DNA from 2 places in the Streptomyces sp. NBC_01717 genome. Region 2 is predicted to be linked to the other one. Evidence: riboswitches for the same ligand, from Rfam matches in the RefSeq annotation. Region 2 holds a riboswitch; the other holds the start of a gene.
What was found. Region 2 has a riboswitch for thiamine pyrophosphate ahead of OHB49_RS07130 (purine-cytosine permease family protein). Riboswitches for the same ligand answer to the same signal wherever they lie in the genome.

Region 1 (5,735 bases), 5.2 Mb from region 2:
CCCTATGAGGACGTTCTCCGGCTTCATGTCGCGGTGCACGAAGCCTGCCCGGTGTGCGGCGCCGAGCGCCGCGAGGACCGGCTCCAGGATGTCCAGCGCGGCTCTCGGCTGCAGGGCGCCGCGCTCACGCAGGACGTCGCGCAGCGTGCAGCCCGCCACGTACTCCATCGCCAGGTAGACGTACGCCCCCTGGGCGCCCTGGTCGAAGACAGCGACCACATTGGGGTGCGCGAGCCGGGCCACGGACTTGGCCTCGCGGATGAAACGCTCGACGAACGAGGCGTCGGTCGCGAGGGCCGGGTGCATCACCTTGAGGGCGAGCACCCGGTCGAGCCTGGTGTCCATGGCCCGGTAGACCGTGGCCATCCCGCCCACGGCGATGCGGGCATCGACGCGGTAGCGGCCGTCGAGCAGCTGCCCGACGATGGGGTCTCCCTGGCCGAACGCCGGGGAAGGGTCCTGGAGGGTCGTATCCACACGAGCGAGTCTACGAGCCGCCGAGGACAGGGCTGACGGGCCGGGCGATCCCGGGGCCGTACTGCAGCCGAGCCGTGACAGGGACATGCGCGTCACACGCCTGCGGCGCTGTGCGGCCCGCGTGCGTACGGGTGCTCAGAACGCGGGCCGCTCCGGGTCCAGCGCAGCCCGCCCCTCCATCGGTGACGACGCCTCGGCGAAGTGGCGCCTAGGGATCCGGCCCGCGCGGTACGCCAGCCGTCCGCCGTCCACCGCGTGCCGCATCGCTGCCGCCATCAGCTCGGGTTCCTGCGCCCGGGTCACCGCCGACGCCAGCATCACTGCCGCGCATCCCAGCTCCATCGCGAGCGCCGCGTCCGACGCGGTCCCGGCGCCGGCGTCGAGAATCACCGGTACCCGGGCGTGCTCGACGATCAGCTGGAAGTTGTGCGGGTTGCGGATGCCGAGACCGGAGCCGATCGGGGAGCCGAGCGGCATGATCGCCGCACATCCCACGTCCTCCAGCTTCCGAGCCAGCACCGGGTCGTCATTCGTGTACGGGAGGACGGTGAAACCGTCGTCCACCAGCGTCTCCGCGGCGTCCAGCAGCTCGATCGGATCGGGCAGCAGGGTCCGCTCGTCGGCCACCACCTCCAGCTTGATCCAGTCGGTGCCCAGCGCCTCGCGGGCCAGCCGCGCGGTCAGCACGGCCTCGCCCGCGGTGAAGCAGCCCGCCGTGTTCGGCAGGACGCGGATCGAGAGCCGTTCCAGCACGGAGAGCACCGAACCCTGCACGGTCGGATCGAGGCGGCGCATCGCGACGGTGGTCAGCTCGGTGCCGGACGCGGTCAGCGAGCGTTCCAGCACGTCGAGGCTGGGCGCCCCGCCCGTCCCCATGATCAGCCGGGAGCCGAACGTGGTGCCGCCCAGGGTGAAGAGATCGTCGGACAAGGTCAGCCTCCCTGGACCGCGGTGAGAACTTCGATCCGGTCGCCGTCGGCGAGCGCCGCGGTGGACCACCGGCTGCGCGGGACGACGGTCTCGTTGACAGCGGCCGCGACGCCGGAGGTCGCCGCGGTCAGGGTGACGACGAGAGCTTCCAGGGTGGTGCCGGCGGCGATCGAGCGGGGATCACCGTTCACGGACACGGAGAGCGCGACGGAGTCGGTCATGCGGGCTGCTCCTGACGTGCGGAGGTGGTGGCGGGAGGCACGGCGGGCGGCGGTACGGCGGCGGGCGCGAACCGCCCGGGGGTGAACGGGCGGGCCACGGCGGGCAGCTCGCCGGTGGTCAACAGCTCGGCCATGGCGTCACCGGTGACGGGGGTGAGCAGCACCCCGTTGCGGTGGTGGCCGGTGGCGAGATGCAGGCCGGGCAGGGCGGTGGGGCCGAGCAGCGGGGCATTGTCGGGGGAGGCCGGGCGCAGGCCGGCCCGGGTCTCGGTGAGCGGCAGTTCGGTGATGCCGGGCACCAGCTCGTGGGCGTCGCGGAGCAGCTCGTACACCCCGCCCGCCGTGACCGTGGTGTCCCAGCCCATCTCCTCGCTGGTGGCGCCGACGACCAGCTCGCCGTTCTCGCGCGGGACGAGATAGACATGGCTGCCGCGGACCACGGCCCGTACGGTCCGGGTGAGGAACGGCGAGTACGCGGCGGGCACGGTCAGCCGCAGCACCTGTCCCTTCACCGGCCGGACGGGCGGCACGACCTCGGCCGGCAGACCCGCGAGCCGCCCGCTGAGGCTGCCTGCGGCGAGCACGATCTGGTCGGCGGCGAGCTCCGTGCCGGCTGCCAGCAGGGCTCCGGTGGCCCGGTCCCGTACCACCACCAGGCGTTCCGCCCGGTCGCGGTGGAAGACCACCCCGGCCCGCTCGCAGGCCGCCAGCAGGGCGGCGGCCAGCCGGCGGGGGTCGACCTGGTGGTCGCCGTCGACCCGCAGACCGCCGCGCACACCCGGCGCCAGCATCGGTTCCAGGCGGCGGCACTCGCGGCCGGTGAGCCACTCCGACTGCAGCCCCGAACGCTGCTGGAGCGCGTGCAGTTCCCGTAGATGGGCGCGGTCGTCGGAGTCCAGGGCGACCGCGAGGGTGCCGCAGGCCCGGAAGCCGATGTCCTGGCCGCTCGCCGCCTCCAACTCGGCCGCGAAGGCCGGGTACCGCGCGGCGGAGGCGACATTGAGACCGAGCAGCATCTGCTCGCCGTAATGGAGTTCGGTGACGGCGGCGAGCATTCCGGCCGCGACCCGGGCGGCACCGCCGCCCGGGTCGGGGTCGACGACCGCGGTGCGCAGGCCGCGCTGCGCCGCCCGCCAGGCGGTCACCAGGCCGATGATTCCGCCCCCGATGACGAGGACGTCGGATCCGGGTGCGTCGGATCCGACCGCTGATGTGCTCCCGGAGGGTCGCATGGGCGTCCAGCCCCTCCCTTCGCCGGCATGACCCGGATCAGGTTCGTACGGTCGGAGGCCGCCCAGCCTCCCTCTCAGCCCGGTGCGTCCGGGCTCCCGCGAGTGTCTTACGTTGGCCACCCTAAACCCCGTCACCCGGCCCCAGTAAGGGAGCAGCCACCGTGGCCCGTTCACTCGACGGACTCGTCCTCTCGCCGGTCGCCGACCAGGCGCCGGGTCAGGTCGGCACCCGGACCCGCTTCACGTACCACGAGGAGAAGGGTGCGATCTGGGCCGACTACGCGGGCGGGGAAGTGCTCCGGGGCCATCTCGTCGGTACCCGCACCGGCGATCGAGTCGACTTCCGCTACGTCCAGTTGAAGCAGGACGGGACGACCTCCTCCGGACACTGCGTCTCCACCGTCGTCGGCCTCGCGGACGGCCGGGTGCGGCTGGAGGAGTGCTGGGAATGGGAGTCGCAGGAGGGCAGCGGGACGAGCGTGGTCGAGGAACTCACGAACTGATGATTCGTCAGATGCTTAAGGTGGACAGGTGAGCGAGCAGCAGACAGAGCAGCCGGACCGGCGGACAGAGCGCCGCGTCGTCATCGTCGGTGCGGGCATGGCCGGCGTGCAGACCGCGGTGGCCCTGCGGGAACAGGGCTTCACCGGCCCGGTCGCCCTGATCGGTGCCGAACCCCACCAGCCGTACGACCGGCCCCCGCTGTCCAAGGCGGTGCTGCTCGGCACGGCAGAAGGCTCCGCCTTCGACATCGACTTCGAAGAGCTGGACATCGAGCTGCAACTGGGCCGTGACGTGACCGGCCTACGGGCCGACGCGCACGAACTGGACACCCTGGCGGGCCCCGTCCCGTACGACGTCCTGGTCATCGCCTCCGGCGCCGAACCGGTGGTGCTGCCCGGCTCCGAGGGGGTGCCCGGCGTGCATCTGCTGCGCACCCTCGACGACGCCGCACGGCTGCGGCCGGTCCTCGACCAGCAGCACACCGTCGTGGTCGTCGGGGCGGGCTGGATCGGCGCCGAATTCGCCACCGCAGCCCGCGCCGCGGGCTGCGAGGTCACCGTCGTCGAGGCCGCCGACCTGCCGCTCGCGGGCGTCCTGCCCGCCGAGGTCGCCGCCCCGATGGCCCGCTGGTACGCGCAGAGCGGCGCCGAACTCCTCACCGGCGCCCCGGTGGCACGGATCGAGCCCGGCAGCGTGGTCCTCGCGGACGGCCGCACGGTTGCCGCCGGAGCGGTGGTCGTCGGGATCGGCGCCCGGCCTGCCACCGGCTGGCTGGCCGGCTCCGGCATCGCCCTCGGTCCGGACGGATCGGTGACCACCGACGCCGCGCTGCGCACCTCGCTGCCCGATGTGTACGCGGTCGGGGACTGCGCGTCCTTCCCCTCCGCGCGGTACGGCACACGGCTCCTCGTCCATCACTGGGACAACGCCGTCCAAGGGCCGCGGACCGCCGCCGCCAACATCATCGGTGCCGGTGCGGACGGGGCGTCGTCGCTCCTGGCATACGACCCCGTGCCGTACTTCTGGTCCGAGCAGTTCGACCGGTTCGTGCAGTACGCGGGCCATCACGGGGGCGCGGACACGCTGCTCTGGCGCGGCGACCCGGCCGATCCCACCTGGTCCGTGTGCTGGCTGCGGGACGGCGCACTGGTCGCCGTCCTGGCCGTCGGCAGGCCGCGCGATCTGGCCCAGGGACGCAAACTCATCGAGGCTGGGGCACGGCTGGATCCGGCGCGGGCGGCCGACCCCGCCGTACCGCTGAAGTCGGCCAGGGCCGATGCCCCGTAGCGGCACGCCCGGAGGGGTTCCGGAGCCCTTGCGGGCACTGGGCCGACCCCCTTCCGGTCGGGTCCGGGTACCGACTGTCGGTCCGGGATGGCACGCTTGTCTCCGTGACCGAGATTGACGCAAAGATTGATGCTCTCGTCCCCGCCTGGCTCCACCTTCCCGACATCGCCGAAATGCTCGATGTCGAGGTGACGCGCGTGCGGCAGCTGGTCAAGGAGGGCCAGCTCATCGCCGTACGACGTGGTGAGAACCGGACGCTCCAGGTACCTGCTGCCTTCATCGACGGCAACAAGGTGGTCAAGGGCCTCTCCGGCACCCTGACGCTCCTGAGGGACGACGGCTACACCGACGAAGAGATGCTGGAGTGGCTCTTCACTCCCGACCCGACCCTGCCGGGTACCCCGGCGCAGGCGCTGAGCGAGAATCGCGGCACGGAGGTGAAGCGCCGCGCCCAGGCGCTCGCCGTCTGACCGGGACAACCGCGCGCGGGTACGGGCCGGACCGTTCCGAACGGCCCGGCCCGTACCCTCGCATCACGCCGCACCGCTGTACCGGCCCGACCGTGTCGTACCGCTGAATTCCGTACAGCTGTATCAAGGGGGAACCTCGTCATGCCCACGCCTCGCGAGCTGCTGTCCGACGCCCGGCTCTATCTGTGCACGGATGCCCGCAGGCGCCAGGGCGACCTGCCCGCCTTCCTCGACGCCGTGCTCTCCTCCGGGGTGGACATCGTCCAGCTGCGCGACAAGGGCATGGAGGCGGCCGAGGAGCTCGAACACCTGGCGGTCCTCGCCGACGCCTGCCGGCGCCACGGCAAACTCCTCGCCGTGAACGACCGGGCCGACGTCGCCCACGCCATCGGGTCCGAGGTGCTCCACCTCGGCCAGGGAGACCTGCCGGTCCCCGCCGCCCGCGCCATCATCGGCGAGGGCGTGGTGATCGGCCGCTCCACGCACGCGGAGCCCGAGGTCGACGCCGCTGTCGCCGAGCCCGGCGTGGACTACTTCTGCACCGGACCCTGCTGGCCCACCCCGACCAAGCCCGGTCGGCACGCCCCCGGCCTCGACCTCGTGCGGTACGCCGC
Region 2 (5,735 bases):
ACGCCAAGCGGGACATCACCGTGACCAACGGCGGCGCGGCACGCTTTCTGCTGGCCGAGCCGGCCCGCTTCGCGCTCGCCGTACCGGCCTGCCGCTACTGGCAGTTGGACCACTGGAGCGTGCAGGCCACGGCCGGTGGAACCGAACTGGTCGGCTGGGACGGCAGTTACTGGTTCGACAAGGCGGAGGGCAGCGCGGCGGCGAGAGTACGCAACATCACCGTCGCCGGGCAGCCCGCGCGGGCCGAGGACGCCGCGAAGGCGATCCGGCCGTACGACGCCCGGCTCGCCGACGCGCTCGTGCGCGACGCCGCGGGTGTGATGGTGCGGCTGCCGGTGAGCGGGCTGTGCTGAGCGAACCACCCGCACGTCCCACTCGGCGCCGGCTGCTCGTCGGGCTGACCGCCGCCGTCGCCGCCCTGCGGGCAGGGGAGCTGACCGCCGAGGCCGCGCCTTCGGCGCGTTCTGTGCCCGAGTCTGTCCCGGTGGATCGGGCCGGGCTGCAGCCCGCTTCCCTCGCGCTGCCCGACCCGACGACCGCCACGCTGGAGGCGTTTGCGGACACCATGGTCCCGGGCGAGAAGCGGTACGGCGGTGACGTGGTGATCGCCGGGGCGGCCCCCGGTCCCGGCGCCGTACAGGCAGGGGCCGTCGAGCTGCTCAACCTTCCCGAACTCGGCATCGGCGTACTGCTGCCCGAGCTGGCACTGCTCGTCAACACCCGGGCCCTCGCCTATGCGGCCACCCACGGCCGGATCCTGCTGCCCACTCAACCTCCCTTCGTCGCCCTGCGGTTCACCGACCGCACCGCGCTCGCGGGAGAGCTGCTCACGCCCGGCGCCCCGGACCGGCAGCTGTACGTGCTGCTCGCGCTCTTCGCCGCCGCGGCCTTCGACACCGCAGCCCACCTGCACACCGCCGTGGCCATCCGGCAACGCCACCCTGGCCTGGCCTGGATCGGCTTCCCGGCGCCCGGCGCCGACGGACTGTGGCGCTTCCCCGACTACTCGTACGGCCGAAGGCTCGCCTCCGAGCACCCGCTCACCACCCGCGGAGGGCACCCCGCATGAGCGTCACCGAACGCACCGACGTGCTGGTCATCGGCAGCGGCTTCGGGGGCGCCATCCCCGCCTACCATCTGGCCGCGGGTGGCGCCGAGGTGGTGATCCTGGAACGCGGACCGCACCTCACCGCCCCCGACTTCACCCACGACCTGCGTCTGGGCAGCTATACCCGGATCGTCGACCTCGTACAGGGCGACGGCATCACCGTCGTCGCCGGGAACTGCGTCGGCGGGTCCAGCGTGGTCTACTTCGCCGCTTCGCTGCGCGCTCCAAGCTTCGTCTTCGACCGCCGCGGCAGTCTGGGCCACCGCCTGTGGCCCTCGACCCTGACGCGCGCGGCCCTCGACCCGTGGTACGACCGGGTCGAGGAGGCTCTGCCCGTCGCCCAGCAGAGCTGGGACCAAGTCCCCTACCCCGGAGGGCTGTTCGCTGCGGCGTGCGCCCGTGCGGGCCGCACCTGCAACCCTGCACCCGTCGCCGTCGACCTGGCCCGCTGCACCAACTGCAACTGGATGCTGAACGGCTGCCACTTCGACGCCAAGCGCTCCATGCTGCTGAACTACCTCCCCGCCGCGACCGCGCACGGCGCCGAGATCCGCCCCCTCCACGAGGCACAGACGATCGCGCCTGCCACCACACCCGGTTACCGCTACCGCGTCTCGTACACGCAGCTCGACGCCGGCGACTACCGGCTGCCGGTCGGCGTGGGGGCGATCGAGGCCAAGACCGTGGTGCTGGCCGCGGGCGCTCTGGCCACCCCCGTGCTGCTGCAGCGCTCGGCTCCCCTGCTCGGCGGTGTCCCGCAAGCCGTCGGGCGCTACTTCTCGGGCAACGGCGACCGCGTGTCCATCGCCGACGTCGACGAAGGCAAGGTGCGCGACCTGCTCGGTCTCGAGCGCGCCCCGGGCATCCCGTACCAGGGCTTCCCCATCGGGAAGCCCATCGGCTCCATGTCGTACGACCGGCTCGACCCGGCGACGGCGGAGTTCACCCGTTTCTCCCTTCAGCAGATCTACTTCCCCGGCATCACCGACCTGCTGGCCCAGGCCACCGACACCCCGGCGACGAGCTGGTTCGGCGTCCGCAAGAAGGAGATGCGGGCACGCTGGCCGTCGTGGCTCTCCGTGCTCGCCATGACCGAGGACGACAACGAGGGCGTCTTCGGCCCGCCGCCGCCCACCGGAAGCTCGACGCGCGTGGCCACGTCGCTCTGCCTGTCCACGCTCTCGTACCGGCCGACGGCGAACACCCTGCGCGGCTGGGCCGCCGCGGATGCCGAGGCCCGCGCAGTGCTGGAGCGCGACGGTCTTGCGCGGGTGCGGCCCTGGAGCGAGAACGCCGCCGGGTCCGTGAGCGCACACCCTCTCGCCTCCTGCCGGATGGGTGACGACCCCGCCACCTCGGCGCTCGACGAACGCGGCGAACTACGAGGCCATCCCGGCCTGTTCGTCACCGACGGTTCGGCAGTACCGACCTCGCTCTGCGTCAACCCCTCGCTGACGATCGCGGCGCTGGCCGAACGGGCCTGTCCCGGCATCGTGGAGAGCACCGCCGAGGCAGGCGTGCGCGCACGGTACGGGGCCCCCGCGCCCCGGTGAAAGGAATCCCTCGTGAACTCGCTCTACCCGCCACGGATGACCGGCCGTCCAGGGCGTCTCGAAGTCTGGTACGCGACGTTGACCGATCCCCGTACCGGGACCGGCGTGTGGATCCACCACGAAGTGGTGGCGCCCAAGCACGGCGGCCCGGCCCGGGCACACGGCTGGATATCCGTCTTCCCGCCGGACGGACCGCCGGTCACCGAGCGGTTCGGGGTCCCGGACTCCCCGCCACCCCAGGGCGAGGCGTACTTCGAGGTGCCGGGGGTACGGGCAACGCCCCGGCTGCTGGAGGGCACCGCGGGCGCGATCACCTGGCGCCTGACGGTCACCGGCGGCGGAGAGCCCCTCTACACCTTTCCACGCTGGTCCTGGCAGCGTGAACTGCTGCCCGCCGCCCAGATCGTGCCTGCCCCCGACGCCATTTTCGACGGGGAACTCGTCGTCGGAGAAAGGCGGTTCACCCTTTCCGACGCCGTCGGAGGGGTCGCCCGGATCGCCGGTCACGGCAATGCCCAACGGTGGGCGTGGCTCCATGCGGGTCTCGGCGGCGGGGACGTACTGGAAGTGGTGGCCGCCGTCGCCCGCCGTCCCACGATGCGGTGGCTGCCACCGCTGCCCATGCTTCAGTTGCGGATCGGTGGCACGGACTGGCCGCGCGACCCGTTCCTGACCGCGCCACTGCTGCGCGCACGGATCGGGCTGCCCGACTGGTCGGTCGCAGGTGGCACCGCGCGGCGCAGGGTACGGATCGATGTGACCCAGGACCCGGCCGACTGTGTGTCGCTCTCCTACACCGACCCCGACGGAGCGACCGCCACGTGTACCAACACGGAACGTGCCACCGTCGACGTGATCGTCGAACGCCGCACCGGGCTGCACCGCTTCGAGGTGGAACACCGCTGGCATCTGGATCGCACGGGTCACGCGGAGGTGGGGACGCGACCGTGAGCACGGCCCGCCGCCCCCGTGACGCGGACCGCGCACCCACGCCCCGGACGAACCCACCGAGTCGTTCGCCGCGCAGACCTCGGTCCAGGTGTTTCAAGAGACCGGGTTAGTCTGACCGTCGTACCGGACACGGGGTGCCCTACCCGAGGGCTGAGATCACACCCGTCGAACCTGAACCAGTTCGCACTGGCGGAGGGATGTCTTTCATGCCTTTGACGCATGTTTCCGGCGGGCTGCCCGCCGACGGCCGGCAGACCGTCTTCGACGGACGGATGCCGGCGGCCCCCGGCGACCTCCGCGTCGAGACGCACGGCATCGATCCGGTCCCCGAGAGCAACCGCTACGGCGGTCCCGGGCGCCTGTTCACCGTGTGGTTCGCTCCCAATCTGACCATGACCGGCGTATTCACCGGCACCGTCGGCATCGCCCTCGGCCTGGACTTCGCCACCGCGCTCGCCGCCGTCGTGCTGGGAACGGTGATCGGCGCGGTGCCCACCGCCTACCTGGGCACCTGGGGGAGCCAGACCGGCGCCGGGCAGCTGCCGCTGGCCCGGCTCGCCTTCGGCCGGGCCGTGACGGTGCCGGGCATCCTGCAGTGGCTGTCCTCGGTCGCCTGGGACGCGCTGATCGGGCTGTTCGGCGGGGACGCGCTCGCGCGGCTGTGCGGCTGGCCGTTCTGGCTCGGCGTGCTGGCCATGATGCTGGCCCAGGGCGCCCTCGGCGTCCTGGGCTACGAGGCCATCCACCGGCTCCAGATCGTGATGACCTTCGTGCTCGCCGCTGCGTTCGCGCTGATCGCGTGGCGGCTGCTCGACGGGGTCCACCCGGTCGGCACGGGCACCGCGCACGGCGCCGATCAGGCCGGCGCTTTCGTTCTCACCAGCACCATCGCGCTGAGTCTGAGCCTGTCCTGGGCCCCGTACGCCAGCGACTTCAGCCGCTATCTGCCGCGCACCACCTCGCGCCCGCGCATGTTCTGGTTCACGCTTCTCGGCCTCGTGGTGTCCTTCGTGGCCGTCCAGGCCCTCGGGTTGCTGGGCGCGTCCGTGCTGACCGACCAGACCGCCGCAGGGGTGGACAAGCTGCTGGGCGGTGGGGTGTTGGGCGCGTTCGGGCTGCTTGCCGTGGCGCTGGCTGCGCTCTGCAGCAACGCCATGAACGACTACAGCGGTTCCTTGGCTCTGCAGACCGTCGGCGTGCGCCTTCCGCGCCCGGCGGCCGCCGCTCTCGCCGCCGTGCTCGGCTTCCCTCTGGTGCTGTGGATGCACGCTGCCGATACCACTGCCCGCTTCCAGAACGTGCTGCTGTTCGTCGGCTACTGGATCCCCGGATTCGTGGCGATCGTCATCGTCGACTGGATCGCACGGGCCCGGGCACGGGGAGGTGCGGCGATCGACCTCGCCGCCGAGACCGCCCGGCCGCACTCCGGATGGCCCCCGTTGCTGGCATTCGCCGTCGCCTTCGCCGCGGCCGTGCCGTTCATGGACACCAGTCTGTACGTGGGCCCGGTGGCGGCCGCCCTGCACGGCGCCGACCTCTCGTACTACGTGGCGTTCCTCGTGGCGCTCGCCGTCTACGCACCGCTGCGGCTACGCCACCGCCCGCAGGACTGACCTGCCGCCGACCGACGGACCCCGCCGTCCGCCGGCGCCCGAACGACATCCCCTCCCCCACGGAGCGAAATCCCATGCCCGTTGCATCCGCCGATCACACCGCCTTCGTCCCGCAGGCCCTCGCACGCGTGCGGGCGGACTCCCCTCTGGTTCAGTGCCTGACGAACTCGGTGGTCACGGGCTTCACCGCCAACGTCCTGCTGGCGCTGGACGCCTCGCCGGCCATGGTCGACATTCCGGAGGAGGCCGGCCCGTTCGCCCGGGTCGCCTCCGGTGTCCTGATCAATCTCGGCACCCCGCATGCGGAGCAGCGCTCCGCGATGGTCGAGGCCGCACGGGCGGCGGGTTCGGCCGGCACGCCGTGGGTCCTCGACCCGGTGGCGGTCGGCGCGCTGCCGGTGCGCACCGCGCTGGCACAAGAGCTCCTGCGGCTGCGACCGACTGTGATCCGGGGCAACGCGTCCGAGATCATCGCACTCGCGGGCGCGGGCGACGGCGGCCGCGGCGTGG

Region 1: another riboswitch for thiamine pyrophosphate. It lies ahead of thiO (glycine oxidase ThiO); the one in region 2 lies ahead of OHB49_RS07130 (purine-cytosine permease family protein).

The regions. Positions count from the first base shown of each region.
Region 1 is NZ_CP109178.1:6,751,629-6,757,363, forward strand. It holds gene pknB (Stk1 family PASTA domain-containing Ser/Thr kinase) at 1-477, opposite strand, end outside; gene OHB49_RS30565 (thiazole synthase) at 613-1,407, opposite strand; gene thiS (sulfur carrier protein ThiS) at 1,410-1,628, opposite strand; gene thiO (glycine oxidase ThiO) at 1,625-2,860, opposite strand; TPP riboswitch at 2,858-2,970, opposite strand; gene OHB49_RS30580 (hypothetical protein) at 3,022-3,363, shown strand; gene OHB49_RS30585 (NAD(P)/FAD-dependent oxidoreductase) at 3,392-4,651, shown strand; gene OHB49_RS30590 (Rv2175c family DNA-binding protein) at 4,756-5,121, shown strand; gene thiE (thiamine phosphate synthase) at 5,263-5,735, shown strand, end outside.
Region 2 is NZ_CP109178.1:1,533,249-1,538,983, forward strand. It holds gene OHB49_RS07110 (hypothetical protein) at 1-353, shown strand, start outside; gene OHB49_RS07115 (DUF5987 family protein) at 347-1,069, shown strand; gene OHB49_RS07120 (GMC family oxidoreductase) at 1,066-2,661, shown strand; gene OHB49_RS07125 (hypothetical protein) at 2,674-3,612, shown strand; TPP riboswitch at 3,733-3,827, shown strand; gene OHB49_RS07130 (purine-cytosine permease family protein) at 3,819-5,225, shown strand; gene thiM (hydroxyethylthiazole kinase) at 5,300-5,735, shown strand, end outside.